Regions from separate parts of the Paenibacillus sp. FSL L8-0502 genome, predicted to be linked through region 1. Evidence: riboswitches for the same ligand, from Rfam matches in the RefSeq annotation. Region 1 holds a riboswitch; each other region holds the start of a gene.
The links. A riboswitch is a leader RNA that binds a small molecule or an ion and turns the genes downstream of it on or off. The one in region 1 is predicted to bind glycine.
Positions count from the first base shown of each region.

Region 2: another riboswitch for glycine. It lies ahead of gcvT (glycine cleavage system aminomethyltransferase GcvT); the one in region 1 lies ahead of sdaAB (L-serine ammonia-lyase, iron-sulfur-dependent subunit beta).
Region 3: another riboswitch for glycine. It lies ahead of NSQ57_RS19020 (sodium:alanine symporter family protein); the one in region 1 lies ahead of sdaAB (L-serine ammonia-lyase, iron-sulfur-dependent subunit beta).

Region 1 covers NZ_CP151958.1:436,252-446,539, reverse strand. Annotated here, with positions in the region: gene NSQ57_RS02000 (ATP-binding cassette domain-containing protein) at 1-425, opposite strand, end outside; gene NSQ57_RS01995 (ABC transporter ATP-binding protein) at 403-1,434, opposite strand; gene NSQ57_RS01990 (DUF6359 domain-containing protein) at 1,763-3,358, opposite strand; glycine riboswitch at 3,685-3,778, shown strand; gene sdaAB (L-serine ammonia-lyase, iron-sulfur-dependent subunit beta) at 3,901-4,590, shown strand; gene sdaAA (L-serine ammonia-lyase, iron-sulfur-dependent, subunit alpha) at 4,580-5,479, shown strand; gene NSQ57_RS01975 (Ig-like domain-containing protein) at 5,640-7,976, opposite strand; gene NSQ57_RS01970 (serine hydrolase domain-containing protein) at 8,193-9,353, opposite strand; gene NSQ57_RS01965 (hypothetical protein) at 9,518-9,979, opposite strand; gene NSQ57_RS01960 (non-oxidative hydroxyarylic acid decarboxylases subunit D) at 10,051-10,275, opposite strand.
Region 2 covers NZ_CP151958.1:4,210,520-4,220,807, forward strand. Annotated here, with positions in the region: gene NSQ57_RS18260 (PTS mannitol transporter subunit IICB) at 1-283, opposite strand, end outside; gene gcvH (glycine cleavage system protein GcvH) at 711-1,103, opposite strand; glycine riboswitch at 1,404-1,595, shown strand; gene gcvT (glycine cleavage system aminomethyltransferase GcvT) at 1,772-2,872, shown strand; gene gcvPA (aminomethyl-transferring glycine dehydrogenase subunit GcvPA) at 2,999-4,354, shown strand; gene gcvPB (aminomethyl-transferring glycine dehydrogenase subunit GcvPB) at 4,351-5,847, shown strand; gene ptsP (phosphoenolpyruvate--protein phosphotransferase) at 5,966-7,678, opposite strand; gene NSQ57_RS18290 (HPr family phosphocarrier protein) at 7,671-7,946, opposite strand; gene ptsG (glucose-specific PTS transporter subunit IIBC) at 8,057-10,102, opposite strand.
Region 3 covers NZ_CP151958.1:4,373,874-4,384,161, forward strand. Annotated here, with positions in the region: gene NSQ57_RS19010 (carbohydrate ABC transporter permease) at 1-480, shown strand, start outside; gene NSQ57_RS19015 (iron-containing alcohol dehydrogenase) at 629-1,801, shown strand; gene NSQ57_RS19020 (sodium:alanine symporter family protein) at 1,859-3,277, opposite strand; glycine riboswitch at 3,438-3,532, opposite strand; glycine riboswitch at 3,551-3,627, opposite strand; gene NSQ57_RS19025 (glycoside hydrolase family 1 protein) at 3,793-5,250, opposite strand; gene NSQ57_RS19030 (LacI family DNA-binding transcriptional regulator) at 5,464-6,435, shown strand; gene NSQ57_RS19035 (PRD domain-containing protein) at 6,669-7,511, shown strand; gene NSQ57_RS19040 (beta-glucoside-specific PTS transporter subunit IIABC) at 7,745-9,601, shown strand; gene NSQ57_RS19045 (thioredoxin family protein) at 9,779-10,288, shown strand, end outside.

The sequences.
Region 1 (10,288 bases):
AAGCCGACCTTTTCCAGCAACGTCTGTACTTTTCTCCGTTCTTCCTCACTACTCAGCCTTTCAAAATTTCGCAGCGGTTCAGCAATGACATCCAATACGCGCTTACGCGGGTTAAGCGAAGAGTATGGGTCCTGAAAAATCATCTGAATATCTCTACGCAATGGATGACGATTGTTACGGCTTAGAGCTGCAAGGTCCTTTCCTTTAAACAAAGTCCGTCCGCTCGTCAGCTTATTTAGACCGATGATCGTCCTGCCTGTCGTCGTTTTCCCACAGCCAGATTCCCCCACCAGCCCGTAGGTCTGGCCTGCCTCAATGCTGATCGACACGCCATCCACTGCTTTCACCTGATCGATAACACGCTGGAAGAAACCACCGCGCACCGGATAGTGCACCCTCAAATCATTTAACTCCAGTAGTGCCATGAGCAGCCTCCCCCTTTGCCTCGTCTTCAAAATGAAAATGCTGATAACATGTACAACGGACCCAATGTCCAGGGGAAATTTCATTTAATTGGGGATGGTCTTCATGCACCCTCTGCTGAATCCAGGGAATACGTGGAGCAAAGCGGCAGCTATTGCGGGGGATATCTTGTAATGAGGGAACAATGCCGCCGATGACATGCAGTGATTCCCCCTTGGTATGCGATCCCGGCATGGAAGCAAGCAAAGAACGCGTATACGGATGCTGTGGTTGCCTGAATAATTCAAAAACATCAGCGCTCTCCACGATTTCTCCGGCATACATGACCACCACGCGGTCGGCTACTTCTGCCACAACACCAAGATCGTGCGTAATCAGGATAATACCGCTCCCAGTCTCCTGTTGAAGCTGTTTGAGCAAGTCGAGAATTTGCGATTGGATCGTTACATCGAGCGCAGTCGTCGGCTCATCTGCAATAATAAGAGAAGGTCGGCAAGCTATGGCAATCGCGATCATCACACGCTGCCGCATCCCTCCTGACAGTTCATGCGGATACTGATCATACACACGCACTGGATTCGGTATATCTACACTTTCCAGCAGCTCCAGCACACGTTCCCTTTTTTGCTTCGTAGATAGTGACGTATGATAATCGAGATTTTCCTCAATCTGCTTGCCAATGCTCATCAACGGGTTGAGTGCTGTCAACGGGTCCTGAAAGATCATGCCAATTCCCGCTCCGCGGATTTTATTCATTTGCCCTGAGGAAAGACGGTTCAAGTCCGTTCCTTTAAAAAAGACCTTCCCCTCTACACGCGTGCGTTCCATGTCATGCAGTTGCGGGATCGAAAGCGCTAACGCGCTTTTGCCACAGCCGGATTCTCCGACTACAGCCAGCACTTCATTGGGGTTGACCGTCAGATCCAGATGGTCGACTGCGGGGTGATATTGATCCTGGATGCGAAAAGATACGGATAATCCTTTAATTTCCAACACAGGTTCGGTATTCAATGCGCGCTTCCTCCATTCTCCATGGTCTTGTCCCGCTTATTCTCACCATGTTTGATGTTTAAAACCTCTCATGAACATTACATACCGTTTTTGTCGGAATAATTTGAATACATCCTATCACCAGTATATGGATATATCAATTAAGATTATGCTATCAACATCATTTAAAAAATCAATGATCCAGCAATAGTGCGGCCTTTCTGGCACAAAATGTAATGAAATAACCAACCACAGGTTAATTTTCATCACAAAAAAAGTCGCCTGATCCCTCAGCAGGGATCAAACGACTAACTAACCCAAGCTCACATTGAGCTCCTGACAATATAATTTACGAAGCCGCTCCATAGGAGCCAGACTTGAATGTTCTAGGATCGTACCATTTGTAGCCTGCTGCCGGAGCAGACCAAGGCTCAGGCTGTGGTTCCGTGGACGCCGCAGGCTCTTCGAATGGCAGAAGCTTCGTTGGTTGATCCAGAGTCAAACCTGCCACATCAGACAATTTCGTGTAGTCCTGCTTCCATGCAAGCCATTGAACCGTTTGCACCAGGAAGGTTGAATCATCCACTTCTTTGAAGCCATCATATGTCTTCTTCGACTGTCCGTTTTCCTCACGCACATATTTCGGTGTAGCATCTTCTACAGGGGAAGAATCACCGATGAATGCCGCCTTGCCTTGGCCTACCTTGGAGATAGCGGCATAAGGTCCTTCCGCACGGCCCCCGCCGTTATAAACCCCCTGATCTACCGCATTCCCCCATTTTTTCGTGCCTGAAGGGATATAAGCAATGCCTTTAGCCTTGGTAGGATCAATAATAGCCAGCGTAGATCCTGCATGCATGGCAATCGAGCGCACACCCTTGGTAATACCGAAAGATTGATCTGCGGCTACAATGTCGGTAGCATTCACATCACCGAGCGCATTGTAACGGAAACGAACGCCAAAGTTGGCCGCCAGCCAATCGGAGCTTGTTAATCCTTGCATTGCCGGTGATGCAGCCTCTTCTGCAGTCATGCCTTTGGCCGGATTAGTATAGGCTCCACGACGGTAGCCATTCATAACCTCGGAGGAATCCCAACGGTTTTTGTTACGATCTGCATTATAATGATCGGAGATGAAGAAGACGCTCCCTCCGTTATTCACGTATTGCAGCAGGGCAGCCTGCTCGGATGCCTTAAAGGCAACATTCGCTTCACCAATAATGAACACATCATATTGGCGCAGCTTGTCATAGGTTATGGCCTGCTCTCCATAAGTAAAAGGAATGGGACGATTTAATGGGTCTACCGTAAAGCCTACATTACGCAGTCCATTGGCAAAGTCGGAGAAGGCGCCTTCAATGACCCAATCTGCTGCACCAGCGGTCTGTGCGTGCGTATTATCGAACAGCACCTTTTTGCCTTTTCCATCCGGCAATGTAGTACCGGGTTGACCCGGGTTGCCAGGTTCAGGTTCACCAGGTTCCCCTGGCTCGCTTCCGTTCACCAGTTCAACAGCGCTTGGGCTTTTCACTCCACCAAAATTATTGTAGGCGCCAAGTGTACCCGTCACACGGATTTTGCTGCCGATCAGCTCAGGATGGCCTGACAGTCCAAATTGCCCTCTGTACGCGGATGTCAGCTGTACATCCAATAGATTAGAAGTGCTACGTTCATTAGCCTGGTCAGCAATCAGTACGTTAAAATCATTCGCAAACGGAGAAGAAAAGTTAGCCGTTTTCGATCCGGTAGCATGTCCGACGATATAACCTTCTACCGTCACCGTACCTCCACTGCTTTGGCCCTGAAGTGCTTCGGCTACTGTCAATGCTCCCTCTGCCTTGACCTGACCGAACGGAACGAAGATCCCGATCAGCAGTGAAACGATCGCTGCTAGATGCAGCATCCCTTTTAAGCGTGAACCTGTGAACCGCAAGCCTTTTACCATACGTCAATATCCCTCCTATGATTTCCATAAATGTACTTGTCCTCTATCAGATTAGCCGCCAATCTTCTAATTCCTTCCTGATTTCATCCGTAATTATGTAAACTTTAATCTTTTTTATTGGAAATGCACCTGTTTATGTAAAAATTAAACCCTGTGATTGACACCGAGCACGTCATACATTACGCTAAGAAAGACATGTAGAACGGTATACGCGAATGAAGATGACGGGAGAGTCTGTCCAGGGGGCTTACACTCTGGCGGCACCGAAGGAGCAAGACGCCAGCACCCGGCTGGCGGATAATCTCTCAGGTCCATGTATCGTCATCTGACGCAACTCTGGAGAGAGCGCAAGCCACCCAAGGGGTAAGGCGGTAAGAACACCGCACGAAACTCTCAGGTAACGAGGACAGAGATAAGGGAAACTTCCTTATCCTGTCCTTTTTTGTGCTCACATTGTGCGTCAGCATTAGGAACCGTCATAACCGCGCAAAGACGCGGAAATACCATATAGTATGGTATTAGAACATACAGGGGGCCACACCATGCGTTTCAAAGATGTATTTTCTATTATCGGCCCGGCCATGACCGGACCTTCCAGTTCACACACCGCAGGCGCGGTGCGACTCGCACGCGTTGCCCGGCACTGGCTCGGGGCGCAGCCTGACCGTGCCCGTATGACACTGTACGGCTCCTTTGCCGATACGTATAAAGGACACGGTACGGATCTGGCGCTCATCGCAGGACTGCTTAATTACGATACGGACGATCACCGGATTCCAGATGCCGAGCAATGGGCCGAGCAAGCCGGGATGACCGTGGAATTCGCCGTCAGTGGACTCCCCGCTCCTCATCCGAACACCGTCCGTTTCGAGTTGTGGAAGGGCGAGGATCAGCGCACACTGCTGGGCTCCTCCATCGGCGGCGGCAGCATCCATGTCCAGCAACTCAACGAATTCCGGGTCAATCTGACCGGGGAGCTGCCTACGCTGGTGCTTCTCCACTCGGATAAGCCCGGTACATTGGGCGCAATAACTTCAGCGCTGGGCGCGGCCCACATTAACATTGCCTATATGCACGTAGATCGCAAAGGCCGGGATGGTGAAGCACTCACCGCCATTGAAACGGACAGTTCTGCTCCAGCTGAACTGATTGCGGAACTGCGTTCTTTACCTCATATGTATGAAATTAAGATGATTAATTTGAAAAAAGGAGCTGAATCCGATGCGGTTTAGCCATCTGCATGAGATCAGCGCTTTATGCGCTGAAGAATCCACCACGATTGGCCGCTTGATGATTCAAGAGCAGGTACAAGAAACGAATACAACGGAGGAAGAAATCTTTCGCCAAATGTCTGATTATTATGAAATCATGAAGGAAGCCGTTCATCGCGGTCAGACACAAGACACCGTATCCCGCAGTGGATTGACGGGCGGCGACGGCAAGCGCCTGGCCGAGTATCTGCGGTCAGGGGAGACCTGCTCCGGTGATGCCTCCGCGCTCGCCATGGCTTATGCCCTCTCCGTGTCGGAGGTTAATGCATCCATGGGTCGCATTGTCGCCACTCCTACCGCAGGCTCATGTGGGGTTATCCCTGGTGTGTTCATCAGTGCGCAGGAACGGTTCGGCTGGGATGATGAGCATATGGTGAACGGCCTATTCGCCGCTGGAGCCATTGGCTACGTGATCGCCAACAACTCCTTCATTTCTGGCGCGGAGGGAGGCTGTCAGGCTGAGATTGGCTCAGCTATCGGGATGGCCGCTGGCGCTATGGTCGAGCTACGCGGTGGTACGCCTGAACAGGCTGTTCACGCCGTGGGCCTCGCTCTTAAGAACACGCTCGGCCTGATTTGCGACCCCGTCGCCGGACTCGTGGAGATTCCGTGCATCGTGCGCAACGGGCTGGGAGCCGTGACTGCGCTTGCCGCAGCGGACATGGCTTTGGCGGGTGTGCGCAGCGCTATTCCGTCTGACGAAGTCATTGACGTGATGCTTGAAGTCGGCAGCGCGATGCCGTCGAAGCACCGCGAGACCGCCAAAGGCGGCTTGGCTCAGACGCCGACTGGCAAGCGTTTGACCGAATCACTTACACGCAACGCATCAATCAAGAAGAATAAGTCGTAATTTCTAAGCTTTAAACCAATTACTTTTCCTCTATAAAACAAGGCGACTACCTCTCCCCTACATTGTCCTAGGGAAAGAGAATTCGCCCTTATAAAGAAAAGAGCAAGCATATCGTCGCTGGACGTATGCTTGCTCTTTTTCTTTTTAGTCGGGTTACAGATTACTGAACGGTTACCTGTATCTTCGTCATTTTACCTGCATATTTCACAGTAATTACTGCTTTGCCCTTGCCCTGTGCCTTAATGTTACCGTCTTTGACGGTCGCCACAATAATTCTGGACGAGGACCAGACAGCCGGTTTGGAAACATCCTTCTCCGACTCATCCTTATACGTGGCTGTAGCCGTAACCTTAGCCAGCTGTCCTGCCTTCAAATTCAAGGCGACTTCGTCTGTTTGCAAATATTTAAGCGTATCAACATCTACAGGTACGCTGATTATCTTCCCGCCGAACTTCGCCTGAATGTTAGCTTTACCGTAGCTGACCGCGGTAACCTGACCCTTTTTAACAGTGGCTACCTTATAATTGGACGTTTTCCATTCAGCTTGGGTTGTAACATCCTTTTCTTTACCATCGCTCGATTTAACCACAATCGCGATGGTTTTTTGATCTCCAGATTTGAGCGATAGCGCGATTGCATCCGCTTCAATCTTTTGCGCTACGTCCACTTCTACCGTAAACGTAATGTTTTGCTTGCCATATGAAGCAGTCACAGTTGCCTTACCACTACCATTCGCTTTGATCAAACCTTCGCTAACTTCAACCACTTTTACATTGCTAGTTGTCCAGGTGGCATCCTTGGTTACATCTGTTTTTGTACCGCCACTCTTAACTCCTGTTACTTTCAGCTGCTTCGTTTCCTGAGCACCAAGCGCAATTACACGCGAGTCTGTTTCCAGACGGTCTACAAGGCCCACTTGTACGTTAATTGTTAGTTTTTTGCCATTATAGGTCGCTGTAATAACCGCTTTACCAGCAGATTTACCCGTAATCGTTCCTTTGGACACAGAGGCAATATCTTCCGCGCTTGAAGCCCATTCTGCATCCTGTGTTACATCTTCCTTACGCCCATCCGCATAAGTAGCCGTCAAAGTTGCAGTATAGTCCTCATTAATATCAATTGTTGCCGTTTTGGAGGACAGAGACAGATCCCCGGGTACATTTACGGATACCGTAGCTGTAGCTGTTTTGCCGCCATAAGAAGCGGTGATGGTAGCCTCACCTGTTTTATAACCTGTGACTTCCCCCGCGCTGACAAAAGCGATATCTTCATTGCTGGACTTCCACTCTGCCTTACTTGTGATATCTTCTTCCGTACCTGTTACGTACGTTGCGGTCAGCTTGAGCTTTTTGGATTCCTTGGCATTCAAGCTCAGCTTGTCCTCGCTCAAATCCAGAAATCTAGAGGTTTCGACATCTGTCTTGATCGAAACGGTCTTATCTCCATACTTAGCGGTCACCGTTGCCGAACCCGCACCGATGGCCATAATCGTTCCTTTATTCACCGTTGCAATTTTTTCATCGCTTGATGCCCAAGTAGCTTTATCCGTGATATCCGTTACTGTTCCATCCGGGTAAACAGCAGAAACCTGTATTTTTTTAGATTCATCCAGACGGAGAAAAATATTGGATTCGCTGGCTTTCAGCTTATTCGTTTGATCGACATCCACCGAAATCGTAGCGGACATCGTGCCATATTTACCTGTAATTGTCGCCTTTCCCGCGCTATAGCCGGTAATGGTGCCTTTCAGTACATCCGCCACAGCTGCATTGCTGGAGCTCCACTCAGCGGACTCTGTCACGTCCTGTACCGATCCATCCGGGAACGTCGCTGAAAGTTTAACCTTCTCAGTATCCTTCAGCAAAAGAGAAACCTCTGATGAACTGACATCAAGACGTTTAACTTGCTCTACCTGTACAGCAATGGTTACGGTCTGCTGACCATATACGGCCTTAATATTGGCTGTACCTGCTCCCTGAGCGGTAACCAAACCGTTAACTACAGTTGCAATCTTTTGATTATCCGAGGTCCAAGTAGCATCACCCGAAACCTGAGCTGTTGTATTATCACTGTATGTCGCTGTCAAATCAACCTGTCCTGTACCGCTTGAACGCAAGTTCAGGCTTTGTACACTAGATGTCAGCGCCTTAACCTTTTTCGTTACATGTACCTGAACCGATTGTACCTTATCTTTATAGGTCGCAACCACGGTGGCTTCCCCTTCAGCCTTGGCCGAAACTGTACCATTATACACAGTAGCAATAGCTGTGTTATCACTTTTCCAATCCGTGCTTACGGTTACATTTGAGGTTGTCCCATCACTAAAAACAGCCGTAGCCGTCAATGCAGCTGTATCCCCCTGTTGCAAAGTTACCTCGTTAGACGAAAGGACAATCTTGGAAAGCACTGCTTCTGCTGCAGATGCAAACCCTGCATATGATGTAAAACTTGAAATCAGGATGACCAACGCCAGAAAACCGGACCATCTATTCTTCAAAATCTAATTCCCTCCCATTTCAAAACTTAAATTAAGGATTTCGCAAAATCCTTATACCTACGTTTTATGTCGTCATATGGAAAAGAATAGTTTAGGCTTCAAGGGAAATTTGGTCCTTATTAACTAGATCATTTCTGATAAAGATTTAGACATTACAATTTGTGTATCTTCAGGGCCATAGTGAAGAGTTTTCACAACAGATCCACAATCCCGCATTTATAAACAGCTATAAGCTGCCGCGCGAACTCTCAAATGATGGTACTCTTCCATATTGGGATCGAGCTGATGCATATATACGACGGAGAATTGTTCGCTCGGATCTATAGAAACCCAGGTGCCTGCCATTCCCGTCCAGCCAAATTCTCCAATCGAGCTGTTTGCATGCCCAGCCGCTTTATCCATTAACGTGCGCACACCAAGTCCATAGCCATAACCTGTATGGTATGAATTGGTGAAATCCGATAGTTGAGCTGTATTAAGATGATTGGTGCGCATTAAATCAATGGTTTTTCTCCCCAATAAGTTCACACCGTTTACCGTGCCGCCATTTGACATCATTTGTGAAAATGTGAGGTAATCTTTGACTGTCGAATATAAACCTGCGCCTCCGCCTTCATATATAGCATCTGGCTGATGATATTCATCCAGGAAACCCTCCATTTTTTCAAGTTTTCCGGCGTCTGTCCGTTGATACATGGAGGCCATCCGCGATTCAATATCTCCACGATAACGGTAACCTGTATTGTTCATTCCAAGTGGATCAAAGATTTCATCCTTTAAAAATTGTCCTACTGATTTACCTGAAATCACTTCAATAAGACCTGCAACAAAATCATGTCCATATCCGTATAACCAGCGTGTTCCCGGCTCAAACGCAAGTGGAACTTCAGAAAGCGCTTCAATTTCTGTGCGTAGGTCATATTTCCCCTGCTTTTCCTTTAATCCTGCAATGGCCTTCTGCATAGCTTTTCCTGTTTCTGAAGACTCGGAAGCGTAAGGAAGACCCATACTCATATTGAATATATGCTTAATTAAAATGGGATTCTCTGCCTTATCCACGTAGGTGTATCCGTTAGGAGCGGTTTTGAATACATGCGCATTACGATATTCGGGAAAATATTCATACAAGGGTTCATTCAACAAAAATTGCCCACGTTCGTACAGCATAAGTGCAGCCGCACAGACAACAACCTTTGTCATGGAAAACAAGCGATACACTGTATCCTCAGTGATTGGCTTTCCGGCTTCCAGATCAGCATATCCATGATACCCTTCATACAACACTTCACCATTCTGGGCAATGGCACAACCGCAACCTGCCGGCCCATTTACTATAAATTGTTGCAATAGCTGATCTACCTTGTCAAAACGAGACATATTCATCCCTCCTATTTTTCCTTCAAAAGAAACAAGCTTCCCCTCGCGCTCTAATTCTTGTTCCAACAAGTTCAGCGTGATTTCTTGTAAGCGCTTATTCCCTCGCATTTATTTTAACGGTAAACTTGGTAAATACATAGATTATTTATCATAATCAGATGGCTTTACATTAACAGCTCAGCCACCGTTTCCTTCCAGCGATGAATCACCGATTCCGGTTCCTTGAGACGAACCGTGACACCTGTCAAAATATCCGCATATTGGGCCGAATCCTCTCTGGCTGCAAAAACATGAGCCGCAAATCGCTCACGTACATGCTTGGCTCCGGGCAAAGCAGGCAGATGTTCCAGTGACAACCGCACATAATGCGCCTTCCCCCCGGTAAACACCGCAAGCGTCGCCTTCCCAGTGCGGATCATGTTGCCCGTCGTGGTTGTACCCGGCCATAGGGCCAGACGCAAATTCCCCTCGTCCAGCGCTACAACTTCGCCCACACTAATCATCGCTATGTGCGGCCACTGATCTTCCGTGACCGTCAGCAGCATCATGGCTTCATGCTGCTTGTTCTCCAATGCCTTGCCGTCCAGTAGCGTGAACAGTTCCTTACCGATCCTTGGTGTCTGCATGAAGTATAATCCCCTTTACTTTTGGCCTATAACTTCAAAGTACCATAATTTACGGCTACTTACGAACGACCCTATAACCGCTCTGGAATAGGAGGAACATGAGCAGCATTCGGAATATCTTTGGGGTTTACCTTGAACGCCGATTTATACTTTGCTGGATCCGTAATGCTATCCGGTTCTGAGGTTCGCCATGTGAACAGGCATACAGGGCACAACAAAACCTCCCAGGCATCTTTAACCGGCGAATGGGAAACAACTTCTGAACGATTGGACTCACAACGGGGACAAATATGCATCTGTCAGCACTCC
Region 2 (10,288 bases), 2.0 Mb from region 1:
TCGTCATGATGGCACCGATCACACCTCCACGCTGTCCGTGAATCATCGTGCCCCCTGTATAACCAATCAGCAGCGGCAACAAATAATTTTTCATCGGATCAACCAACTGTGCAAAACCTTCGTTCGGGAACCATCCGGTCGGAATAAAGAGTGCCGTAATCAACCCCCACGCAATAAAGGCTCCCATATTGGGCATAACCATACCGCTAAGAAAACGGCCAAAACGCTGTACGGCGACACGAGTGCCTCCTTTTGAACTTGGCTTTGCGTCCAATGTACTCATATTCAAATCCTCCTTGTAGGTAAGCATCACTACCTTTTCTTAAAATTCATACTAAATGACAGCGCTATCTTCATCAACGAAATGAAAACGTACTTTCGTCATGAACGTTGATGACAACATTTAAATTTAAATTATCCAGGAAGATATTATACCTGCATAATTCTTCTTAATATGACCTGTAGCTATAGAAATTAGTCGAAAAACCGCGCTGGATTATGTATGATTCCTATATGGGGACAACCCACTATATCAGAACAACACACGTAATTACGTTTTCATAAAAAAGACAAAAAAATAGCCGCTACGTCAAATCATAGCGACTATTTTATACAAAAATCGAGCAAACTAACGATGCTCTTATTCAATTAAAAATCAATATAAAATTCCGAATAACACGCTATTATTTCATGCTGCATTGCTCTATTTATTACTCCGAAATCAACTGCTCATACTGATCCGCCGACAGTAGTTTGCCCAATGATTCCTCCACATCTTTATCCATCTCTACTTCTACCATCCAACCTTTGTCATATGGAGATTCATTCACTAGCTCAGGTGTACCTTCCAGCGCTTCATTCACTTTTAATATGGTTCCCGTCACCGGAGCAAAAAGGTCGGATACCGTCTTCACCGATTCAATCGTACCGATCTCCGCTCCCTGCTCAATCGTTACTCCCGCCTCAGGTAATTCTACAAAAACAATATCACCCAGTTGGTGCTGTGCAAAGTCTGTAATACCAATCCGCACCGTTCCATTCTCTGTCCGCTGAACCCACTCATGTTCGTCTGTATACCAAAGTTGCTGCTTCACTTCACCCATTCTGTTCCCCTCACTTCCATATGAATAAAATCGCATTTGCTCACCTGTATTAGACAGGTTAAGATTATGACAATAAGAACACTCATGTCAATAATACTAACAAAAATACTTCATATTACCTCCTATAGCGCTCTATATAAAAATATAATAATTTATAACAAACGCTTACATATCCTTATTTATATATTAAATGTTTTTTCTATTGTTTTTGATGACATTTTTATTGACATTTTGAATGAATTTGCGTATTAATGGGTTATAGCAAATACTTTGAGAAACACCCGACAACTGCAAACGCGGATGAACGCAGAGGGAGAGACTGCCAAAAAGATTCGCATAGCTGTTGCCGCTTGTGAGACAGTTGTGCACGCGAATCGGATCAAGTTGTTATCTGCAAAGCCAGGTAATATACTGCTGATCCCGAAGGTAGCGCCGAAGGAGTAAGCCTGCATTGCAGGTGAATCTCTCAGGCAAAAGGACCTCTGCCGGACGCATCTCTGGAGAGCATTCGCTATTGGAGCGGATCACCCAAGAGGAAACCCGGTACATACCGGGGTAACTTTCTGGTATCAAGGACAGAGCTGAAAAAAGAGTATAGACTGCTGTCTATACGTTTTTTTCGGCCTGTCTTTTTTGTTTAGCCGATTACACCGGATAGGAGTGGAAACATGACTAATTTGCGAAAAACACCGCTATATTCATCCTACGGGACGCAGTCTGGGGTTCGTTGTATTGACTTTGGAGGCTGGGAGCTCCCCGTTCAGTTTAGCGGCATTCAAAAGGAGCATGAGGCCGTCCGGCAACGTGCGGGTTTATTCGATGTATCGCATATGGGTGAGTTTTTGGTTGAAGGCAAAGAGGCCGAAGCTTTTCTACAAAGGGTGACCACGAATGATGTCAGCCAGTTGGAACCAGGTCAGGCACAATATTCACTCCTGTGTTACCCCGATGGAGGTGTAGTAGACGACCTGCTTGTTTACTGCAAAGGACCGGAACGCTACATGCTCGTTGTGAACGCCTCCAACATTGATAAGGATTGGGATTGGTTACTTCGTCATGTGCCTGCATCCGTTCACATGGAGAATGTGTCTGATGCAATAGCATTGCTGGCATTGCAGGGACCGGAAGCAGCACGTATTGCCGCAGCCGTGGCAGATACGGATATTACGAATCTGGCATCTTTCCACTTTCATGAGAACGTGCCATTGTTCGGAGCAAAAGCACTCGTCTCACGAACCGGATATACGGGCGAAGACGGTTTTGAATTTTACGTACCTGCCGCGGAAGCACCCGCCGTATGGGAGGGTTTGCTTCGTTCCGGTGAGTCGTATGGGCTGATTCCCGCTGGACTTGGTGCTCGCGATACACTACGCTTTGAGGCTCGGTTGCCGCTATACGGACAGGAGTTATCTGCCACAATTTCACCACTCGAAGCCGGTCTGGGTTTCTTCGTCAAGCTGAATAAAGGAGATTTTATCGGTAGAGAAGCACTTCAGCGTCAAAAAGAACAAGGGGTTCCTCGTAAATTGATCGGGCTAGAAATGATGGACCGCGGTATCCCACGCGCCCATTATCCGGTATTCGCAGAAGGACAACACATCGGTGAGGTCACAACGGGGACTCAGTCGCCCTCCTTGAAGCGTAATCTGGGCCTCGCCTTGGTGGACAGTCGTTTTAGCGCCCTCTCCACACCACTGGAGGTTGAGATTCGTGGCAAACGCCTGCGTGCCGAGGTGGTGGCAGCCCCCTTTTATAAGCGCCCACGCTGATCTTAAACTCTCCTTATTTCTATAAAGCAAACATGTCAGATATGTATTTCCGGGTTTTCATCTCACACTTTTTTATTAGCTCATTTACGGATTTAAAATTTTGCTTTTCGAAAGGAGCCAGAACCTATGAAGCAGCATCGTTATCTCCCTATGACTGAACAGGATCAAACCGAAATGCTGCGTGTGGTCGGTGTATCATCCATTGATGATTTATTCAGTGACATTCCAGAGGCCATTCGATATCAAGGGGAACTCCCTCTTTCTTCTCGACTCGATGAGAAAGCCTTAACCCGTCACTTGACCGAGCTGGCCGGACACAATGCCAATACAGACACACATGCCAGCTTTCTTGGCGCAGGAATTTATGATCATCATATTCCGTCCGTCATCCAGCACATCACTTCACGCTCAGAATTCTACACTGCCTACACCCCCTATCAGCCGGAAGTAAGCCAAGGCGAGCTACAAGCCATTTTCGAGTTTCAATCGTATATTTGCGAATTGACGGGCATGGCTGTAGCTAATGCCAGCATGTACGACGGAGCGACTGCACTGGCGGAAGCGGGCTCACTGTCCGCCGCAGCTACCCGCCGTAAACAGCTTATCGTATCGAGGTCCGTCCATCCAGAGGCACGTCAGGTATTGGCAACCTATGCACGCGGATTGAATTTGGACATCGTGGAGATCGGCTGTTCGGACGGTGTAACGGATGCTGATGCGTTAGCGGCGGCCGTATCGGAACAGACCGCGGCTGTTTTGGTCCAAAGCCCCAACTTTTTCGGAGCCGTGGAAAATCTACAGCCGATGGCTGACCTCATCCATGCACACAAAGGTCTTTTGGTCGTCAGTGCCAACCCACTGGCACTTGGCTTGCTGGAGACACCCGGCAAACAGGGCGCGGATATTGTGGTAGGAGACGCGCAGCCACTTGGCATCTCCTCTTCTCTCGGCGGTCCGACCTGTGGATACTTTGCCGTTTCTCAGGCACATATGCGCCGTATCCCCGGCCGTATTGTGGGTCAGACCACTGATCGCAATGGTAAACGCGGCTTCGTGCTGACCTTGCAAGCGCGCGAACAGCATATCCGCCGCGAAAAGGCCACCTCTAACATTTGTTCCAATCAAGCGTTGCTAGCTTTATCTGCATCTGTGTACTTGTCCGTCATGGGGAGACAGGGCATCCAGGAAGTAGCCGAGCTGAATTTGCATAAAAGCCGCTATGCGTTAGAACAATTGCTGAGCTTGAAAGGCGTAACTGCCTCATTTCACGCACCGACCTTTAACGAGTTTGCCCTTAGGCTGCCTGAAGGTACGGATGTGAGCAAACTTCAGGACAATCTGTTAGCTGCTGGATTTATCGCAGGCTATGATTTGGGCCGGGACTATCCGGAACTTGCGGGTCACATGCTGATTGCCGTGACGGAGCAAAGAACCAAAGAAGAGATCGACCAATTTGTACACACCTTGGAGGGATTGCTATGACACACACCGGACCGGACCAGAAACAAGAGCTGTTGAAGGAACACGATCAAGCGCTCATTTTTGAATTGAGCCGTCCGGGTCGCATCGCTTATTCCCTTCCCGAGTGCGACGTTCCTCGTCGCCCGGTGGCAGAGCTTTTGCCGGATTATGCGCTGCGCAGCGAACCTGCGGCATTACCCGAGGTATACGAAGTAGATGTTATTCGCCATTATACCGCCCTGTCCCAGCGCAACTTCGGCGTCGACAACGGATTTTATCCGCTTGGCTCGTGTACGATGAAATACAATCCAAAAGTGAATGAGGATGTCGCCCGTTACGCAGGCTTCGCTAAAATTCATCCATATCAGCCGGAGAATAGCATCCAGGGGGCTATGGAGCTGCTGCATACGCTCCAAAACGATCTGGCTGCGTTGACCGGCATGGATGCCGTCACGCTCCAGCCCGCTGCTGGCGCCCATGGCGAATGGACCGGGCTGATGATGATTCGCTCGTACCACGAGGCACGTGGTGAGCGACGTACCAAGGTGCTCGTGCCGGATTCCTCGCACGGTACGAACCCCGCCAGTGCAACCGTCGCGGGCTTCGAAACAATCACCCTTCCCTCCACCCCTGAGGGGCTGGTGGATCTGGACGCGCTCCGCCAAGCGGTAGGCAACGACACCGCTGCGCTCATGCTGACCAATCCGAACACGCTGGGCTTGTTCGAGAAGCAAATTACTGACATTGCCGCGATCGTGCATGACGCAGGTGGTCTGCTCTACTATGACGGGGCAAACTCCAACGCCATCATGGGGATTACCCGCCCCGGGGACATGGGCTTCGATGTGGTGCATCTCAATTTGCACAAAACGATGAGTACTCCGCACGGTGGAGGCGGCCCTGGCGCTGGACCCGTCGGCGTAAAGCAGCGGCTGATACCCTATTTGCCCAAGCCGTTTGTCGTACGTGATCCGCAGGGTGTGTACCGCTGGGATCGGGAGCAGGGAGATTCTATTGGGCGGGTCAAAGCCTTTTACGGAAACTTCGGCATTCTCGTCCGAGCCTATGCCTATATCCGCAGCTACGGTCCTGATGGCTTGAAGCGAGTGTCCGAATGCGCTGTACTCAATGCCAATTATATGATGCATCGGCTCGCTCCACATTTTGATCTGCCCTACCCTGGACATTGCAAACACGAATTCGTGATGTCGGGGCGAGGCTTGAAAAAATTTGGAGTGCGCACGCTTGATGTAGCCAAACGGCTGCTTGATTTCGGCTACCATCCACCTACAATTTACTTTCCGCTGAATGTAGAGGAGTGCATCATGATCGAGCCCACGGAAACGGAAAGTAAGGAAACACTTGATGCTTTTGTCGACACTATGATTCATATTGCGCGGGAAGCAGAAGAGAACCCTGAGCTGGTGCTCAATGCACCATATACTACTCCAGTCACACGATTGGACGAAACTACCGCAGCCCGCAAACCTGTACTGAATTGCTCATGCAGTTAAAACAAATTCTACTTAAAGCATGCAAAAAAGCCGGTATCTAATTAGATACCGGCTGCTGTATGTACACAGCAATTTTTTGTTGGAAAAAGATATAACCTTTGAAATGTAATACCCTTCCTTAGCCTTCGATGCTTTGAACCAATTCAACAACCTGTTCTGCTGTTTGCATGTCCAGAGCTTTTGTAGCCAGTTTTTCCATGTCCGCACGGGACAACTTGGAAATTTGACTACGTGCTGGCAGAATGGAAGTGGCGCTCATACTGAACTCATCAAGTCCGAGACCCAGCAGCAACGGAATTGCTGTTGTATCTCCTGCCATTTCGCCACACATACCAACCCAACGTCCTTCACGGTGAGCAGCATCAATAACCATTTTCACCAGACGCAGAATGGATGGATTGTATGGTTGATACAGGTAAGAAACCCGCTCGTTCATGCGATCCGCTGCCATTGTGTATTGAATCAGATCGTTTGTACCGATACTGAAGAAATCTACTTCTTTTGCGAATTGGTCAGCCAATACCGCTGTAGAAGGAATTTCTACCATGATGCCCAGTTGAATTTCTTCGGATACGGATACACCCTCAGCTACCAACTTTTCCTTTTCTTCCAACAAAACAGCTTTAGCTTCACGGAATTCGTTCAGCGTAGCAATCATTGGGAACATGATGCGCAAGTTACCATGCACACTCGCACGCAACAAAGCACGCAATTGAGTGCGGAAAATATCCTGGCGATCCAGACACAGGCGAATAGCACGGAATCCGAGGAACGGATTCATTTCTTTCGGCAGGTCCAGATAAGGAAGTTCTTTGTCACCACCGATATCCAAAGTACGGACTACAACCGGTTTACCTTCCATTCTTTCCAGAACGGTTTTGTACGCTGTATACTGTACTTCTTCGGATGGAAGCTTATCGCGTCCCATGTACAAGAACTCCGTACGGTACAAGCCAACGCCTTCACCACCGTTGTCCAGGACACCAGCTACATCATTAGGCGTACCAATATTGGCTGCCAGTTCGACATGGACACCATCGACAGAAACCGTAGCTTCGCCGCGCAGCTTGCGCCACTCTTCGCGTTGCTTGTCGTATGCCACTTGTTTAGCACGGTATTCTGCAACAATCTCTTCGGTAGGGTTCACGAATACGTGACCATCCAAACCATCAACGATAATCAAATCGCCGCTTTTAGCTTGAGACAATATATTTTTCGTTCCCACAACTGCAGGAATTTCAAGTGAGCGAGCCATAATAGCCGAATGCGAAGTACGTCCGCCGATATTCGTTGCAAAACCTTTAACAAATTCACGGTTCAGCTGAGCTGTGTCGGAAGGTGTCAAATCTTCTGCAAGCACAATCGTTTCTTCGGCAATTTCTGCAGGACTAACAAAATGAACACCAAGCAGGTGATTCAGGATCCGCTTGGTTACATCACGCATGTCCGATGCGCGTTCTTGCAAATAGGCACTTTTCATGTTTTCAAACATGGAAATGAACTGTGTAGCTACTTCATTCAAAGCATAGTCAGCATTAAGCTGCTCGTCTCTGATTTTAGCTTTAACCGGATCGATCAATTCAGGGTCATTCAAAATGAGCAGGTGAGATGCAAAAATTTCTGCTTTTTTCTCTCCCAGTTCCTTAAGCGTTTTCTCCTTAATCGATTCCAATTCGGTTTGAGATTGTGCCAAAGCCGCATCCAATCTTGCGATTTCAGCTTCAACATCACCAACCGCGCGTCTCTCTACAGCGTAATTCGGATGCTCCAAGATAAACGCCCGGGCAATGGCTATGCCTGCCGAAGCGGCAATCCCAGAAATCTTAAGCATGAACTTCGCCCAGCCCTTCGTTGACGATTACATTTTCAAGAGCTTTCAGTGCTTCGGCAGCTTCAGCGCCTTCGCAGATAATGTTAATAGTATCGCCTTGTTCCAGACCCAGAGACAATACACCCAGAATGGATTTCAAAGTTACTTTTTTACCGTTAGCTTCGGCAAAAGATTCAGCACCGCTGAATTTGTTAGCTGTATTTACCAGCGCAGTTGCAGGACGTGCATGGATACCGTCTTCATCCGTAATTCTAAAAGTTGTTTGCATAATTTGTTCCTCCCACTTTCCTAAAGATAATATTTGTTTACACGCAGTATACCGAATAATTGATCAGACGGCCTAAGCCGCCTAATCAACTAATCCGAAACACATAGAGTTTATTTTATCGTAATTATACCATCTTCGCCAGCCTTCAATACTCCAGTTTTGTTTAAAGTTACCGAAGAACCTTCAGGAAGGTTAGTAAAAATGACAGGTGAGATGATGGATTTAGCGTTTGCCTTCACGTATTCCAGGTCTACTTTCATAATAGGCTGGCCAGCTGACACAAGATCGCCTTCGTTCACCAAAACGTCAAATCCTTGACCTTTAAGCTTCACTGTATTCACCCCGATATGAACAAGCACTTCTTTACCGCCATCGGATTGGATACCAACCGCATGCTTGCTCGGGAATACATTGAATACTTTGCCGTAAACAGGGGACACAATCGTTCCATCATTTGGCACGACCGCAAAGCCGTCACCTGTCATACGTTCTGCAAATACCGGATCGGGAACCGTCGAGATATCAACCAATTCGCCGTTAACAGGCATTACAATATCTTCTACAATAATGGTTTGTTGTTCTTCTCCAGCTTCCTTCTCCTCTTGTGGAGCAGGTTGCGCCGGAGCTGGTGCAGGTGTACGTCCAGCCATGATATCAGCCATTTGAGATTTAATGGTGTCGGAACGTGTACCGAAAATTGCCTGTACATTGTTACCGACTTCAAGGACACCCGATGCGCCAAGTTGTTTCAGACGAGCTTTGTCAACGTTTGATTTCTCATTAACCTCGATCCGAAGACGTGTGATACAAGCATCCAGATGCTTGATATTCGATGAACCGCCGAAAGCTGCCAAAATGTTGTGTGGGAGCTCATCACTACTACCAGTTGCTGCGCCATCCACATTTTCTGTGGCTTCTTCACGCCCTGGTGTTTTCAAGTTGAATTTCCGTATGATGAATCGGAATCCGAAGTAATAAATAACTGCCAAAATCAGACCGACGATGATTACATACCACCAAGGCGTACGGGTTGGAATAATCCCGAAAATCAGGAAGTCAATAAATCCGCCTGAGAAGGTCATACCGATTTTGACATGTAAAATTTGCATGGTCATAAATGACAGACCTGCGAATATACAGTGTACTGCAAACAGCAGTGGAGCTACGAACAGGAAGGAAAATTCCAGTGGCTCCGTAATACCTGTCAAGAACGAAGTCAATGCTGCTGAACCCATAATACCTGCTACATATTTTTTGTGTTCTGGTCTTGCTTCATGGTACATCGCAAGCGCTGCTGCTGGCAAACCGAACATCATGAATGGGAATTTACCCACTTGGAACGTACTTGCTGTCAAAGCCACTCCGTCGCGAAGCTGGCTGAAGAAGATCTGCTGGTCACCGTGAACGGTTTGACCTGCTTTGTTAACATATTCACCAAACTCAAACCAGAACGGTGAATACCAAATGTGATGCAAACCAAATGGAATCAGCGCGCGTTCGATAACCCCGAACAGGAACGCCGACAAAGTCGGGTTGGAATACACCATAAAGTGAGATACTGCGTTAAGTCCTTGTTGAACTGGAGGCCAGATCAGAACCAGTGCTAGTCCGACAATAAGTGAGGATACCGCCGTTGCAATTGGAACGAAACGCTTACCCGCGAAAAAGCCCAGATACGAAGGAAGCTCAATTTTGAAAAAGCGGTTGTACATGGCTGCGGCCAGTATACCGATGATTATCCCGCCGAACACCCCGGTTTGAAGCGTTGGAATTCCCAACACGTTCGCATAACCCGGTATTTTTTGAGCAATCAGACCAGGTGTGACACCCACGGCTGTACCCAGAGTAATGTTCATAACGAGGTAACCGATGATGGCAGCCAAACCTGCTACACCTTCACCGCCCGCCAGACCGACGGCTACGCCGACTGCGAACAACAGTGCCAGATTATCAAAAACGATTTGTCCGGCATTCATCATGATCGTCGCAACCGATTGAACCCAGCCCGCATTTAATGCCGGAATGTACTGGAGAAAATCAGGATTGACCAGCATGTTACCGATACCCAATAAAAGCCCCGCAGCTGGCAAAATCGCTACAGGAAGCATTAATGCTTTACCGACACGCTGTAAAACGCCGAAAAGCTTTTTAAACATACCTTCCACATCCTTCTCTGAAATTTAGAACAGAGGCAAAACAACAAAAAAGGCATGAGCCGATTTAAGTATGTTTGAAAACAACCTTGGGATATAGCTTACCCCAGTAGGCTGTAAACAATCATAACTTAAAGCAACTCATGCCTGATCGAATCAGTAACACGTTAAATGTTCAGTTGTTGTCTT
Region 3 (10,288 bases), 1.9 Mb from region 1:
CCTTCACAACTTTCGCTTGTCCCCTCCTTTGTCATGATGGCCACCTTTGGATGGGTAGGTACGTTCAAAGCGCTTATTATCCCGGGGATGGTAAATGCCTTCGGCATTTTCTGGATTCGTCAATATGCGGAAGAATCCATTCCAAAGGAGCTGCTGGATGCGGGGCGGATGGACGGATGCAGCTTTTTTCGGCTGTACTTGAATGTAGCACTGCCTATTCTACGTCCTGCGTTCGCTTTTCTCGGCGCGTTTACCTTTATAGGAGCCTGGAATGATTATTTATGGCCGTTAATCGTCTTAACGGATGAGCGTAAATTCACACTCCAGATTGCACTGTCACAATTAAACGGGATATACAATACGGATTATGCGATGGTCATTGCGGGCACCCTGCTTGCTGTACTGCCACTTATAATTTTATTTCTTTTCATTAGCCGCCAGTTTATTTCCGATCTTGCCGCCGGAGCGGTCAAAGATTAGATTTATTTGAATTCCCTTATTCATTTCATGTATAATAGTTAATCGTCATTTCAAATAGCTTACATGGTAAAGTTAGGTATTCAACAGGCAATCAGGTTAAGCGATTTACGATTTGAACATGAACTATGAACTGAGGGGAACTTTCCAGATGAACAAATTCACATATTATAACCCCACCAAATTAATATTTGGAGACAATCAAATTGAAGAACTGCAGCAGGAGCTGCTGAATTACGGCAAAAATATTTTACTGATATACGGAGGCGGAAGTGCCAAGCGAAATGGTCTGTATGACCAGGTATTAAACGCGTTAGAGCCGCTACATCTTAACATTCATGAATTGTCCGGCGTAGAGCCGAATCCGCGCTTGTCCACCGTTAAGAAGGGCATCGACATTTGCCGAAATGAAAACATCGACTTCTTACTTGCAGTAGGCGGCGGAAGCGTTATTGATTGCACCAAAGCCATCGCAGCAGGGGCTAAATATGACGGCGATGTGTGGGATATTATCAACAAAAAGCACATGCCGACCGAGGCTCTACCATTCGGCACCATCCTCACACTCGCCGCCACCGGTTCAGAAATGAATCCGGATTCTGTCATCACCAACTGGGAAACGAACGAAAAATACGTATGGGGCAGCGCGGTGACGCATCCGAAGTTTTCGATTCTGGACCCAAAAAACACCTTCTCTGTGCCACGTGATCAGACGGTATATGGCATGGTGGATATGATGAGCCATGTGTTTGAACAGTATTTTCACAATGTTAAAAATACACCGTTGCAAGATCGTATGTGCTTTTCCGTGCTGCAAACCGTGATCGAAACTGCACCTAAACTGCTGGAGGATTTGCACAACTACGAGCATCGTGAAACGATTTTATATGCCGGAACGATTGCTCTTAACGGAACACTGCAAATGGGCTACTTCGGGGACTGGGCTTCGCATACGATTGAACATGCATTATCTGCTGTATATGATATTCCTCATGCTGGCGGTCTGGCGATCCTATTCCCCAACTGGATGAGACATACGGTCGATCAGGATGCTGCACGCATGAAACGGCTGATGCTCAGCATGTTTGACTTAGACACCGTAGATAAAACAGATAGAGAAATCGCTTTGGAGGGTATTGACCGTCTTAGTGCATTCTGGACAAGTCTCGGTGCCCCTTCCACCCTGGCCGATTACAATATTAATGATGAGCAATTGGAAAAAATTGCAACCATTGCAGCCCGTGAAATGGAATATGGAGGCTTCGGTAATTATAAAAAGCTGAATCAAGAAGATATTTTAGCTATTTTGCGTGCATCGTTATAACATTCAAAAGGGAGTGTCCTCAAGCCTGTGATGGCTGAAGGCACTCCCTTTTGGAATTTATGAATTAACCGTGTGTCCCTTTTCTTCTACTTGAATAGCTGCCCCTACACTGGCACCTGCAAGAATGCCCTTTTTCTTACTAGAATTCAGAGAATCCATATAGATTCGGGTTTCTGCAACGACAATGCCTGACAAACCAAGCAGTGCAATCAGGTTCGGGAAAGCCATCATTGCGTTAAAGATATCTGCCAGCAGCCAAATGGCTTCCAACTTGATGAACGCACCTCCTGCCACAAGTGCGATGAACAAATAACGGTATGGTTTAATCCATTTGACACCCAGTAAATATTCAACACAACGTTCCCCGTAGTAATTCCAGCCCAGTATCGTTGTGAATGCAAATAAAATAAGGCTAATCGTCACGAGTTCTGCACCAGCCGGAAAGGCACTGGAAAACGCATGCTGGGTCATCAGACCTCCATCGTCATTTCCACTCCATATTCCCGTAACCAGCAACGTAAATCCCGTCAGATTACAAATAATCATCGTATCGATAAATACGCCTGTCATGGATATCAACCCTTGTTCTGCAGGCCATTTCGTCTTAGCAGCAGCTGCTGCAATTGGCGCACTTCCCAAACCGGCTTCATTAGCAAAAATACCTCTGGCAACTCCACTTCGCATCGCCAACATAATCGTCGCTCCGGCAAATCCACCCGTTGCAGATGTGGTCGAGAAGGCCCCTTGTAATACTAAAGCAATCGCATGAGGAAGCTCTCCTGCAAACTTAATGAGTACAATTAAGCAAACTACGATATAGAGCCCCGACATGAATGGAACAATCTTTGTGGATACCTTGGCAATACTTTTGAGTCCTCCAATCGTAACAACAGCAGTTAACACGGAAATAATGATCGCTGTAACTACCGTTGGCACTCCAAAGCTACTTTCCGTCGAAGAAACGATAGCCTTTACTTGCGGAAAAGTACCGATTCCAAATAGGGCTACAAGAACACCAGAAAAGGCAAACAACATCGCCAGCGGCTTGAAACGGCGGCCAAGTCCATTTTCAATATAATACATCGGACCACCCGAAAATTGTCCGTTCCGGTCTTTAACACGGTATTTAACGGATAATAATCCTTCCGCATATTTGGTTGCCATCCCGAAAAAAGCTGCAACCAGCATCCAGAATAATGAACCGGGCCCACCCAGCTTGATCGCTGTCGCTACGCCAACAATACTTCCTGTACCTACAGTAGCTGCCAGTGCCGTACTCAATGCACCGAAGCTGCTTACATCTCCGCTACCTTCGTCCGGCGCTTTACCAATTAGCTTGAGCGCCAAAGGCAATCGAATAACCTGAAGCAGCTTCAAGCGGATCGTTAGCCACAACCCCGTGCCCATCACGAGAATAAGAAGCGGCGCTCCCCATATCCAGCTGTCAATCGTTTCTAACACATGTACCAAATTCATTTTCAACCCGCTCCTCCAACATATTAGAAAACAAAAAAGAGTCAAATCAGCTGATTCGACTCCTGGAGAGGTTAAAGGCACGAAAAAATACAACCATCTTGTGCAGGTTTCTGCCTCTAATAGCTCATAAAAAAGCCTAGGGCATTCCCTGTCACAGGTTATTCGCGTCTCTGTCCTTTTGCCTGAGAGTTTAAGCAGATGTTCTCTGCGGTGCACCTTCGGCGCCCAATTAAGGGTCTCTCCAGAGTTCTGTCCGTTTACGGTCCCCGCTTGTGGCTGTAAACAGCCTAAGCACCTGAGAGTTTTGCCCCTTCGGTCGGAACTTTCGTTCCATCTCCCGCAAACATCAACCAGACATATGAAATTTTTATTCATTATACAGAAAACTTTCAGCTTATTACAAGTGAAAAGTTTGTGAAGCCCTCTGAAATATTATTATGTCTATCAAAAAAGCGGGTACAGCAGATTGCATCCTTAGGATGTCCTCTGCTATACCCGCCCGAGACGATATGAAATTACAATTCTTCACCATTGGTTGCTATCACATTTTTATACCAGTTAAAAGAGTCTTTTTTGGAGCGTTTGAGCGTTCCGTTACCGTCATCATCCAGATCAACGTAAATAAATCCGTAGCGCTTGGACATTTCGGAAGTAGACATGCTCACAAGGTCGATAGGGCCCCAGTTGGTGTAACCAATCAGATCAACACCGTCGGCAATCGCTTCCTTCATTTGGACAATATGCTGACGCAAGTAATCAATGCGATACGTGTCATGCACAGAGCCGTCCTCTTCCACCTTATCATATGCACCCAAGCCATTTTCCACGATGAACAGAGGCTTTTGATAGCGATCATAAAACGTATTCAGTGTAACACGCAGGCCGATCGGATCGATCTGCCATCCCCAGTCGGAGGATTGCAGATACGGATTTTTCACGCCGCCAATCAGGTTTCCTGCTGCTTTCTCGCCTTCTGGACCTGCCGATACGGTCAAGGTCATGTAGTAGCTAAATGAGATAAAATCAACCGTATTATTTTTCAAAATTTCGTCATCGCCGGGTTCTGTCTGGATCACAATATTATTTTCTTCAAAATAACGATTCATATAGTTGGAATATTCCCCACGGGCATGCACATCCGTAAAGAATAGGTTCATCTGATTTTCATGCTGGGCTTTCAGTATATCCGCTGGGTTACACGTATGTGGATAGCTTTCTATACGTGCCAACATACAGCCGATCTGAGCACCCGGGATGATCTCATGTCCCCGTTTGGTTGCCAGTGCACTAGCTACAAATTGATGATGCAATGCTTGATATATCGCTTGCTGTTTGTTTTCTACACGGTCAATAACCACACCGCCACCGGTGAACGGACTCATGGTCATTACATTGATTTCATTAAAGGTCAGCCAGTATTTTACTTTATCCTTATAGCGTGTAAACACCGTTTCGGCATAATTGACGTAATGCTGTATGACTTCACGACCCAGCCAGCCATTATACTTCTGAGTCAGACCTAGCGGTGTTTCATAATGTGACAATGTTACCAAGGGCTCAATATTATATTTGCGCAGCTCATCAAATACATTGTCGTAGAATTGCAATCCTGCTTCATTCGGCTCGTGATCATAGCCATTCGGGAAAATCCGCGACCAGTGGATGGACATACGAAATACTTTAAAGCCCATTTCAGCGAACAATGCAATATCTTCTTTGTAGTGGTGGTAAAAGTCCACACCTTCACGTTTTGGGAAACGGGCATTGACTTTGCCTGCCAAAATGTCTTCGAGTCGCTCGGACGAAATCTCTATAGCGTGATCGTTCTTACGTTCCGCTTTGGGTACATAAGCAATCATGTCTGCGCTGGACAAGCCTTTTCCATCTACGTCAAAAGCACCTTCCAATTGGTTGGCTGCAGTTGCCCCGCCCCACAAGAAGTTTTTCGGAAATCCTTTTAGCATCTTCGTCATGGTATAAAGACCTCTTTCCGTATATAAGATTTTTACTTTGGCCTAAGTAATCCCATCAAATGCTGCAAATGTGAATCCATACCTAACGGTAACCGTTCTCCTTTGAAATGCATTGACAGATGCTTTAAAATAGACGTAATGCCCTCATAAGCATCCTAATTGTTGTAACGCGTTTCATGTCAAGTATTTTTTTCTTATGTGAGGAGAAGCTCCATGTCGAATCTTGATCAAATTGCAAAACTGGCGGGCTTTTCCAAGGCTACGGTATCCAGAGTATTAAATCAGTCCCCCCATGTCAGTCATGAAACAAGAGCTAAGATTTTGAAAATCATGCAGGAATTAGATTATGTTCCTAATCGGAATGCCATTTCCCTATCCAAGGGTCAGACGCTTCAGATTGGTATCATCACTTCAACGATTAATGAAATTGTTCTTGCTTTTCTGGACAGCTTTGTAGAAATCGCCGGACAATATGAATTCCAGACCATTATTTATACTTCGGGAGAAGACAAAAAGAAAGAGCTTCAAGCTTTTGAAGATTTAAAAAGAAAAAGAGTCGACGCGCTGGTCATCATTTCCTGCGTGAATGACACTGATTTTTTGAGTACCTATTGTAAATATGGCCCAATCGTGGCCTGGCAACGAATGGAGCATACCGATATTCGCTCCGTGGCAATGGATCAATATGAAGGTTACATGCTAGCACTAAAGCATTTGATACAAAAAGGCTATACTCGTATAGCCAATGCTTTTGGCCGTCCGAGCAGCATCAATACCCATAGCAGACAACGAGCCTATGAACAGATCATGAGTGAGCACAATCTGCCAGTGTTGCAACACTGGAATCACTCTTCAATTTATAATATCCGTGATGGCGAACAGGTCGTACGGGATTTGTTACAGCATCGGGGGGAATTCCCAGAGGCTATTTTATGTGCTAACGATTATGTAGCCGTGGGCATTCTCTGCGAAGCACGCAGACAACGGCTGAACGTACCGGGAGATCTGGCGATTGTTGGGTTTGATAACACGGAGCTGTCGCATACGTTGGGGATTACAACGATTCAAAATCCCATCATGGCTCAAGCACAAAATGCCTTTTTCATGCTTTCCCCCCAGCTGATTGGACGCCAAATGGAGCTTCATTCGCTAGAGTACAGCCTCATTGAACGTACGACCACATAAGGTAACGCTTTACTTGCAAATTAGGCAAAAGGGCCTTGATATAAAATCTTTTTTGTCGAAACAGAATAAAAAATGTTGAAATCGCTTTTTTTTGTGCTACAATAGCACTATATCGAAGGATTGTGACCGGTGATGCGGGCAATGCCTGAGTTCAATTCAGTACTATTGCTAACAATAGTATTGAATTGTGCTTAGGCATTTTTTATTGGTAAAGGATGGGAGGGGGAACTTCAATGATTATTGAGAAGGTGCTCAATAACAACGTCCTATTGACTAAAAACGATAAAGGCAAAGAGGTCATCGTGATGGGAAGAGGTATTTCCTTCAAAAAGGTGGCTGGCGATCAAGTCGATGATGATAAAATAGATAAGATTTTCATGTTAAATGAAAACGAGTTCACGGCCAAACTAACCGAGCTGCTGAACGATATTCCTGTATCTCATCTGGAGGTCGTGAATGAAATCGTAACCCATGCAACAGAAGTGTTGGATACGGAGTTAAGCGATAATATTTATTTAACGTTGACCGACCATATTCATTTTGCCATACAACGGCAAGAAAAAGGACTGGCACTCCAAAACGCGATGCTGTATGAAATTAAACGCTTTTACAAAAAGGAATTTGCAGTTGGACTGGATGCTCTCCAAAAAATTGAAAATACGCTCGGAGTAAAATTGGGCGAAGATGAAGCGGGATTTATTGCATTGCATATGGTGAATGCACGGATTGACGGTAACGAAATGAAATCTACACTGAAAATGACCGAGATTGTCCAACATATATTGAACATTATTACGTACCATTACGGGATTGTGCTGGATGAGTCTTCTTTTAGCTATTCGAGATTTTTGACACATTTGCAATATTTTGCGATGCGAGTGATTCGTAAAGAAGTCATTCACAGTGGTGAAGAATTTTTGTACAACCAGGTGAAGCAGACGTATACCGAAGCTTTTGCTTGTGCTCAAAAGATCAATGAGTATCTGGAAAAAACATACGATCAATATTTAAGCAAGGATGAATACGTATATCTAACTATCCATATTCATCGGGTTACTGAGCGTAATAACATATAAGACTAATAACTTCATACCCCTCATCGTTCATGGATTGTGACTGGTAAGGCAGGCAAAACCTAAACTGATGGTGAAATCGACGTTCCTCTATAGGAGAGAGTGCGCAGTTTTCACCACGAGTTTAGGTTTTTCTTGTTTACAAGGTTAAAAAGATGCATGCCGGCGCATCTTAGCAACAAATGTAAACAGTAAACCCTATCAGTAGCAAGAATAACCCATAAGGAGTTCTAAATATGAGTGATAAAGAACTATCTAAAAAAATAGTGACTCTCGTTGGCGGCGAAGAGAATGTCAATTCCGTATTCCATTGCGCTACACGCTTGAGATTTAAATTAAAAGATCGCACAAAAGCAGACAAAGCTGCACTGGAAGCAACACCTGGTGTCATTACAGTGGTGGAAAGCAGCGGCCAGTTCCAAGTGGTCATCGGCAACAATGTAGGTCAAGTATTTGAGCATATGATGGCAGAAACGAATTTGCAGGATGCAGACAATCCTAATGCCAAAAAGGGAGAATCTTCCGAAAAAACAAATGTTCTTGGCAAAGCGGTCGATATCATTTCCAGCATTTTCTCACCTCTCTTGGGTGCTCTTGCCGGAGCAGGTTTGCTCAAAGGGATTATGGCCTTAATTGCGTCGCTTCATTGGATTGATACTATAAGCGGTACGTATCTCATTTTGAACGCCGCTTCGGACAGCGTATTTTATTTCTTGCCTATATTCCTAGCTATTACTTCGTCCCGTAAATTTAAGACAAATGCCTTTGTATCGGTCGCAGTTGCTGGAGCACTCGTGTACCCGGATGTTATTGCAGCGGTGGACCATCCGGCAAAACTGGCTTTTCTCGGGATTCCAATCATTCTGATAAAATACAGTTCCAGCGTAATCCCAATTATTCTCGCGGTATGGGTACAGTCCTATGTGGAACGCTGGTTCAATTCCTTTATCCATCAATCAGTTAAAAACATTATCGTACCTATGCTGTCTCTGCTGGTCGTTGTTCCGTTGACGTTTTTGGCCTTTGGTCCAGTCGGTAACCTGATCAGTCAGGGCTTGGCGAACGGTTTTACATGGGTATACAATTTAAGCCCATTGATCGCCGGTGCTGTTGCTGGAGCGTTCTGGCAAGTGTTTGTTATTTTCGGCGTGCATTGGGGTTTCGTTCCTATCATGCTATCCAATATTGCTACATTGGGTTATGACACGATGCTTCCGATGCTTACAGCAGCTGTACTTTCTCAAGCCGGTGCAACACTGGGGGTATTCCTGAAATCACGGAACACCCAGATGAAGGCTTTGGCTGGTTCATCTACACTGGCAGCTGTATTCGGGATTACTGAACCAACGATTTATGGTGTAACTTTGAAATTGAAAAAACCTTTCATTTATGCTTGTATATCCGGTGGTATTGGGGGCGCTATTATCGCTTCTGGCGGAGCGACTGCAAAATCCTTCTCCCTACCTAGTTTACTGGCGCTGCCAACTTATTTTGGAACTGGATTCTTGTGGGTAGTCATCGGTTTGCTCGTTGCCTTTGTACTCGCAGTTGTGTTGGTTATGATTTTGGGCTTTGATGATCCAAAAGAAGAAACTGCAAAAACAGAAGCTGCGCCTATAAAGAAAGAAGTGACAATCGAGAAAGAAATTCTCGTAAGCCCACTGCAAGGTAAAGTATTGCCTTTGGAACAATCTTCTGATGTTGCTTTTGCTTCAAGTGCTATGGGGAAAGGAATCCTTATTGATCCTACAGAGGGTGTGCTGACATCTCCTGTCAATGGAACGATTACGACCGTATTCCCAACCGGACATGCCATCGGTATTACTTCCAATGACGGAGCAGAAATTCTGATTCACGTTGGTGTGAATACAGTGAAGCTGAAAGGACAATTCTTTGACAAGCGCGTCAAAGAGGGTGATGTAGTGAAGCAAGGGCAATTGTTGCTCGAATTTGATATCGAACAAATTAAGGCGGCAGGCTATACAACGACTACGCCGATTATCGTAACAAATTCCGCTCAATACCTGGACGTATTGAACACAATGGAAACTGAAGTGAAGCGTGAGGATTACTTGTTGACTGTTGTGGTCTAACATTTAATTATCAGACTAGGGCATTTTGCATAAATCCCAGGAGCGTTTTCAATGCTGACTAAAGAAGCTTTCCCAATGGAAAGCTTCTTTTTTTATACATAATGAGACAAGTGTTACAGTGAAAAATGGAAATATCATTTATTGTAAGCGTAAGAATGTAAAAAAAGGAGGATTTCTGTGAAAAAAGGATATATCGCCGGGTTAAGTGTCATTGTGTTGCTTGTCATTGCTATCGCTATTTCAGCTGTAGTTAAATTTCAGGATCTGGAGCAGGTTGTTCAACAAAAAGACAAAGAAATCCAAGCGAGCAAAAGCAATTACCCCGAAATATATGACCACTTGAATGCGGTTACAGTTGATGGTTTTAAGCGTTTGATTCAACAGGATCAAAGTGTATTTGTCTATATCGGCAGACCGAGTTGTGGCGACTGCAATCGGTTTGAGCCTAACTTTAACAAGATGATCGAACAGTATAATCTAGGCTCTAAAATTACTTTTTTGAACGTTCACAAAATCCATAAGGACAAGCCTCAATGGAATAAATTCAAAGAGGATTACAACGTTAAATACACCCCCACTATTGCAGAATTCAGAAACGGCAAGCTGGTTGATAAAATAGAATGGACGCCCAAAAGAGACCTCAGTACGGATGCTGTAAAAGAGTGGCTGACTTCCAAGAAAATTATT